DNA from 2 places in the Stenotrophomonas sp. KH_029 genome. Region 2 is predicted to be linked to the other one. Evidence: riboswitches for the same ligand, from Rfam matches in the RefSeq annotation. Region 2 holds a riboswitch; the other holds the start of a gene.
What was found. Region 2 has a riboswitch for glycine ahead of gcvP (aminomethyl-transferring glycine dehydrogenase). Riboswitches for the same ligand answer to the same signal wherever they lie in the genome.
Positions count from the first base shown of each region.

Region 1 (3,404 bases), 730 kb from region 2:
GCCAATTCCTACTTTTGGTATTACTTTCCGAAGCCACCGGCGGAGGAAGGCATGCGCTCACCCTGAAGAAAGCTTCAGACGCATACCCGAAAGCCGCCAGCGCACCTGGCGGCTTTTTTGTTGCCGCCGCGCTGGGGACCCCCACTTCCAAGGAGTTTCCCCCGATGCCCCCGCACACCGACGACCTGCGTATCCGCAAGATCGAACCGTTGACCCCGCCGGCCCAACTGCTGGCGATGCTGCCCTGCGATGAGCAGGCCTCCGATACGGTCAGCGCCTCGCGCGCGGCCCTGCACGAGATCCTGCACGGCCGCGACGACCGCCTGGCCGTGGTGATCGGCCCGTGCTCGATCCATGATCCGGTGGCCGCCATCGAATACGCCCAGCGCCTCAAGCCGCTGCGCGATGCCTATGCCGATGAGCTGGAGATCGTCATGCGCGTGTACTTCGAAAAGCCGCGCACCACGGTCGGCTGGAAGGGCCTGATCAACGATCCGGACCTGGACGGCAGCTTCAACATCAACAAGGGGCTGCGCGTGGCGCGCGGCCTGCTGCGCGACATCAACAAGCTGGGCCTGCCGGCCGGCGTGGAATTCCTCGATGTGATCTCCCCGCAGTACATCGCCGACCTGGTCGCCTGGGGCGCGATCGGCGCGCGCACCACCGAAAGCCAGGTGCACCGTGAACTGGCCTCGGGGCTGTCGTGCCCGGTGGGATTCAAGAACGGTACCGACGGCAACATCAAGATCGCCGCCGACGCGATCGGCGCAGCGTCCAATCCGCATCACTTCCTGTCGGTGACCAAGCAGGGCGACACCGCCATCGTAGCCACCGCCGGCAACCCGGATTGCCACGTGATCCTGCGCGGCGGCAAGATCCCCAACTACGATGCCGCCCACGTCGAGGCGACCTGCCAGACCCTGGCCAAGGCGCAGCTGGCACCGCGCATCATGATCGACGCCAGCCACGCCAACAGCAGCAAGAACCCGGAAAACCAGCCCAGGGTCATCGCCGACATCAACGCGCAGCTGGCCGATGGGGAAGAGCGCATCGTCGGGGTGATGATCGAAAGCCACCTGGTGGCCGGGCGCCAGGACCTGGTGGAGGGCCAGCCGCTGGTCTACGGGCAGAGCATCACCGATGGCTGCATCGGCTGGGACGCCTCGCTGGCGGTGCTGGAAAGCCTGGCCGGCGCGGTGCGGGCGCGGCGGGCGGCGCGGGTGAGCCAAGCCGCGTAGTAGGTACCGACCGTTGGTCGGTACACCACCTCACACGACCAACGGTCGGGTGCTACCGGTGCATTGAACGTAGGGCAGGTCACCCGACCAACGGTCGGGTGCTACCGGTGCATTGAACGTAGGGCAGGCCGCCCGACCAACGGTCGGTCGCTACCGGTGCATTGAACGTTCCGTTCAATGCACCTCGTCGCGGTAGACGAACTTGGGCATTTCCCATTTGAAGTGGATCGCCAGCAGGCGCAGCAGGAAGCCGCCGCCCAGGCACCACAGCGTGGCCGCATTGAGCGATACGCCCAGCTCCAGCAGCACCAGCCACGCCGCGCCGGTAAGCAGGGTGATCACCGCGTACAGCTCCTTCTGGAAGATCAGCGGCACCTCGTTGCAGAGCACATCGCGCAGCACCCCGCCGAAGGCGCCGGTCAACATGCCGGCGATCAGCACGATCGGCGCGGCGTGCCCGCCCTCGCGTGCCACCGCGCAGCCGATCAGGGTGAAGCAGATCAGCCCCAGCCCGTCCAGCACCAGGAAGGTGCGACGGAAATGATGCATCCAGCGCGCCACCCAGGTGGCGATCAACGCCGCGCAGATGGTGAAGCCCAGGTACTCGGGGTGCTTCACCCAGCCCAACGGGTAGTGCCCGAGCACGATGTCGCGCAACGAGCCACCGCCCAGTGCGGTGACGCAGGCGATGATGATCACGCCGAACAGGTCCATCCGCCGCCGCCCGGCCGACAGCGCGCCGGTCATGGCTTCGGCGGAAATGGCGATGAGGTAGATCAGGGAGAGCAGCATGGGGAGCATCCGGACACGTCAGGCGGGGACGGAAACACGCAGCCGGCACACCCGTGCGGTGCACGGGCGTGGGGGTGGGATTCCGCTGCCGCTCCCGCTGTCCTTTTGCCTGAGAGTTCGGTGGCCAAGGCCACGTGCCCCTTCGGCGGGTCATTGAAGACCTCTCTCCAGATCGGCGTGTCGGATGCATGGTTGGTGGCGTATCACGCCACCGGCCTGAGCGATTATGGGAGCCTGCGCCTTCGGCGGGCGCCAGCGCGGCGCCTCTCTCCTGCATCCGGGGCGGATTCTAGCAGCCGCCGCGCCCCGGTTGGTCGATAATCCCGGTATGCCCGCTGAACCCACCCCCTGGTATGTGTACCTGCTGGAATGCCGCAACGGCAGCTACTACGCCGGCATCAGCAACGATGTGGAGGCCCGCTTCCAGGCCCACCTGGCCGGCAAAGGGGCCCGCTACACCCGCGCCAACCCGCCGTTGAAGGTGCTGGCGATGCGCGCCTACCCGGACCGGGCGGCGGCGTCGAAGGCTGAGTGGCAGCTCAAGCGCCAGCCACGCGGGCGCAAGCTGGCCTGGCTGCAGCAACCCTGAGGCCGGGCGCTGCCGGGCCCCCGCTTGTTCGCGTCCTGCCCGGCGCACTACCATCGTCCACCTTCCCGCGATCGGCTCACTGAGGCCGTGGAGTGTCATGTCACGCGATCTGGCCCTGTACCCGCAAGACGAAAACGGCGATGTGCTGTGGAACATGCTCCAGGATGGCGACGACCTGAGCATTCCCCGCGAAGTGGATTTTGCGCTGGTCTTTCCCGGCGAAGATGACGCCATCGGCTTTGCGGTGCATCTGCTGCGCAACGAACAGAAGGTGTCGCTGTCGCGGTACGAGGGCAACGAAGCGTTTCCCTGGCAGGTGGTGGTGTACCCGATGATGCTGCCCACGCATGCCAACATCGCCGGCTTCGAGGCCTTGCTGGATGCCGAGGCCGGCCCATACAGTGGCCGCGTCGATGGCTGGGGCTGCATCGCGCAGGGCTGAGCCTGCCCGCAGGCGCCGCTCCAATGCCGGTGCCGGTGTTGTGGCTTCAATCGGGTTGTTCCAACGGAGACCAACGATGTCGATGTTGTCTGTGATGTTCGCGCTGGCGGCGGCAACCACGCCTGCGCCCGCCGTTGCCGATCCGGCCACCGTGTCGGCGATCGAAGCGACCTGCCTGGACTACGTGGACGGCCAGCTCGAAGGCGATCCGGCCCGCGTGGCGCGTTCGCTGCACCCGGACCTGGCCAAGCGCGCGATCCTTGGCGACACCCCGGACGAGCGCCTGGGCCTGCGCCGGATGTCGAAGGAAGAACTGGTGGCGCTTACCCGGCAGGGCGCGTTG
Region 1 is NZ_CM174498.1:3,808,820-3,812,223, reverse strand. It holds gene aroG (3-deoxy-7-phosphoheptulonate synthase AroG) at 165-1,238, shown strand; gene AC3ITM_RS17135 (trimeric intracellular cation channel family protein) at 1,413-2,030, opposite strand; glycine riboswitch at 2,120-2,211, opposite strand; glycine riboswitch at 2,220-2,314, opposite strand; gene AC3ITM_RS17130 (GIY-YIG nuclease family protein) at 2,359-2,619, shown strand; gene AC3ITM_RS17125 (ribonuclease E inhibitor RraB) at 2,717-3,061, shown strand; gene AC3ITM_RS17120 (nuclear transport factor 2 family protein) at 3,138-3,404, shown strand, end outside.
Region 1: it holds a riboswitch for glycine, as region 2 does, so the genes downstream of both, AC3ITM_RS17135 (trimeric intracellular cation channel family protein) here and gcvP (aminomethyl-transferring glycine dehydrogenase) in region 2, are expected to answer to the same signal.

Region 2 (3,404 bases):
ATGTCCTCACGGGTGGTGGTCTCATCCAGGCTGATGCCGACCGCTTCGCTGTCGATCGCGCGCAGGTTGATGCGCGCCGCGGCCGCCTTGGCGTGGATCGCCTGGGCGTCGATGTCCTTGACGTGCAGGGTGTCGAAGAACTGCGCGCCGACGTTGATGCCGGCGTTGCGCAGCGCCGCGGCCAGGATCGCGGCCAGGCGGTGGGTGCGGCGGGCGATCCGGGTCAGGCCGTCCGGGCCGTGGTATACCGCGTACATCGAGGCCATCACGGCCAGCAGCACCTGCGCGGTGCAGATGTTGGAGGTGGCCTTCTCGCGGCGGATATGCTGCTCGCGGGTCTGCAGGGTCAGGCGGTAGGCGGCATTGCCCTGGGCATCGACCGACACGCCGATCAGACGGCCCGGCATCGAACGCTTGTAGGCATCGCGGCAGGCCATGAAGGCGGCGTGCGGGCCACCGAAACCGAACGGCACGCCGAAACGCTGCGAGTTGCCCACCACGATGTCCGCGCCCCATTCGCCCGGTGCGGCGATCAGGGTCAGCGCGAGCAGGTCGGTGGCCACCGCGACCAGGCCGCCGCGCGCATGCACCGCATCGGCCAGCGCCTTGTGGTCGCCGACGTGGCCGAAGGTGTCCGGGTACTGCAGCAGCACGCCGTAGCAGTCGGCCTCCAGTGCTTCGGCCGGGGTACCCACGCGCAGCACGATGCCCAGCGGTTCTGCGCGGGTACGCAGCAGTTCCAGGGTCTGCGGGTGCACCGCGTCGTGCACGAAGAAGGTGTCGGACTTCGACTTGGCCGAGCGCTTGGCCAGCGTCATCGCTTCAGCGGCGGCGGTGGCTTCATCCAGCAGCGAGGCATTGGCGATCTCCATGCCGGTCAGGTCGGCGCACAGGGTCTGGAAGTTGATCAGCGCTTCCATGCGGCCCTGCGAGATCTCGGCCTGGTAGGGGGTGTAGGCGGTGTACCAGGCCGGGTTTTCCAGCACGTTGCGCAGGATCACGTTCGGGGTGAGGGTGCCGTAGTAGCCCTGGCCGATGAAGGTGCGGAACACCTGGTTCTTGTCGGCGATGGCGCGGATCTTGGCCAGTGCCTGCACTTCGGTCAGCGACTCGGGCAGGGCCAGCGGTGCCGGCGACTTGATCCCGGCCGGGACGATCGCATCGGTCAGCGCGTCCAGCGAGGCGTGGCCGACCACGCCCAGCATCTGCGCGATTTCGGCGTCGTTGGGGCCGATGTGGCGTTCGACGAACGCGTGGCTGTGTTCAAGCTCGCTCAGGGAAGCGGCACGCTGGGCGGAGGTATTCGGGGACATGGCTGGCATCTCGAAGAGTGGGCACGCACGTTCGGAAGCCCAGCAGGGCCGGCGGATCGCGGACGCGCGAGCCAGCGGACCTTGCGGTCTTCCTGGGTGCCCCTCTGTCCTTTTGCCTGAGAGTTTAAAAGCGCGCATCTGCGTGCTTCGTGCCCCTTCGGCGCCGGCAGTGGCCGGTCTCTCCAGAGTTTTGATGCAGGTGGTATCGGGCCTGAGCGATTACGGGCGTTGCGCCTTCGGCAGCGGGTGACCGCTTCTCCCACCGTGTAGCCCGGCGATTATAGCCCAGCGGCCCGCCCGGCTACGGCCTGCCAGGACATGAATGGGTGGGCAGGCGGGGCCGGATACGCCGTCGCAGGCATGGTGCCGGGCCGGGCAAAGCCCTATCATCATCGGATCCTCGTATTCATCTGGCGCCGCCCGTTCCGGGCTGGCGCCCGCCGTGCATTCGCGCATGGCCCTGACGGAAGACCGCATGACGCCCGCCTCGCCCTCGACCCGCCGCCTGGCCCTGCTGCTCGCAGGACTGGCGATGTTCGGCCCGTTCTCGATCGACACCATTTTCCCGGCCTTCCTGCTGCTGGGGCAACGCATGCAGGTGGACCAGGTCGCGGTGCAGCAGACCATCAGCGTGTACCTGCTGTTCTACGGACTGATGGGCCTGGCGCATGGCCCGCTGTCCGATGCGTTCGGCCGCAAGCGGGTGATCATCGGCGGGCTGGTGCTGTTCATCGGCGCCTCGGTCGGCTGCGCGCTGTCGACCGACATGGCCACGCTGCTGGTGTTCCGCGCGCTGCAGGGCATGACCGCCGGCGTCGGCATGATCGTCGGCCGCGCGGTGATCCGCGATCTCTACCACGGTGCCGATGCGCAGCGCCTGATGAGCCAGGTCTCGATGATTTTCGGTGTCGCCCCGGCGATCGCGCCGATCATCGGCGGCTGGATCCTGCTCGGCGGCGGCGACTGGCCGTTGATCTTCTGGTTCCTGGTGTTGTTCGGGCTGGTGCTGCTGCTGGCTACCGGCAAGTGGTTGCCCGAAACCCATCCGCTGGAAGCACGCACGCCGTTGTCGATGCGCGAGCTGCTGCGCAGCTACCTGCGCATGGGCTCCAACCCGCGTCTGCTGCGCCTGGCTGCGGCCGGTGCGCTCAGTTTCTCCGGGATCTTCCTGTACATCTCCTCGGCGCCGGTGTTCGTGATGCAGCACCTCAAGCTGGGTGAGGGCGATTTCGCCTGGTTGTTCATCCCCACCATCGGCGGCATGACCATGGGCTCGTTCCTGTCCGGGCGAATGGCCGGGCGGGTGGTGGCGCCGCGGCAGGCCGCGATCGGTTTCGGGCTGTGCGCGGTGTCGGCCCTGCTCAACCTGGGCTATGTGCTGTCGGTGCCGCAGATCGAACTGCCGTGGGCGGTGCTGCCGATCTTCCTTGGCGGCGTGGGCATCGCACTGATCTTCCCGATCCTGGCGCTGGCGGTGCTGGACATGTATCCGCACCAGCGCGGGCTGGCTTCGTCGATGCAGATGTTCATCCAGCTGATGACCAGCACGCTGGTGGCCGGGGTGGTCTCGCCGCTGCTCAGCGCCAGCCCGGTGCACCTGGCGCTGGGCTACGCCGGCTTCTTCGCCCTCGGCGCCAGTCTCTGGTATTGGGAACGCCACCGCGAGCGCCGCCGCGAGAGGCTCGCCCCGGGCCAATGACCGCTGCTGCGGCCGGCCGACGGGTCTGGGCCGTTGGTTGTCCGTTGGCAGGCCGGGGCGGGCTGGCCGTGCACCGGCCCGGAAACGCCCGTGCGGTATCCTTTACGCTTTGATGCAGTCCGGAAATCCCCGCATGTCGACCACCTCCAAACTGCGCCGCGACATCCGCCGGCGCCGCGAAACCCAGGCCGCCAACCGCGAGCAGGCCGCCGCCACGCCGGTGGAACCGCATGCCGAGCTGCGCGACCAGCAGCGCACGCTGCTGGCCGGGATCGTGCGCCGCGATGGTGAGTGGGTGCTGGGCATGGATGGGCGCATCGCCGGCCAGACCCCCAGCGCGGCGCGGGTGCTGGCACTGATCATGCAGGCCGCCGAACTGCACGAACGCCAGG
Region 2 is NZ_CM174498.1:3,083,192-3,086,595, reverse strand. It holds gene gcvP (aminomethyl-transferring glycine dehydrogenase) at 1-1,322, opposite strand, end outside; glycine riboswitch at 1,408-1,509, opposite strand; gene AC3ITM_RS13970 (multidrug effflux MFS transporter) at 1,789-3,012, shown strand; gene AC3ITM_RS13965 (hypothetical protein) at 3,146-3,404, shown strand, end outside.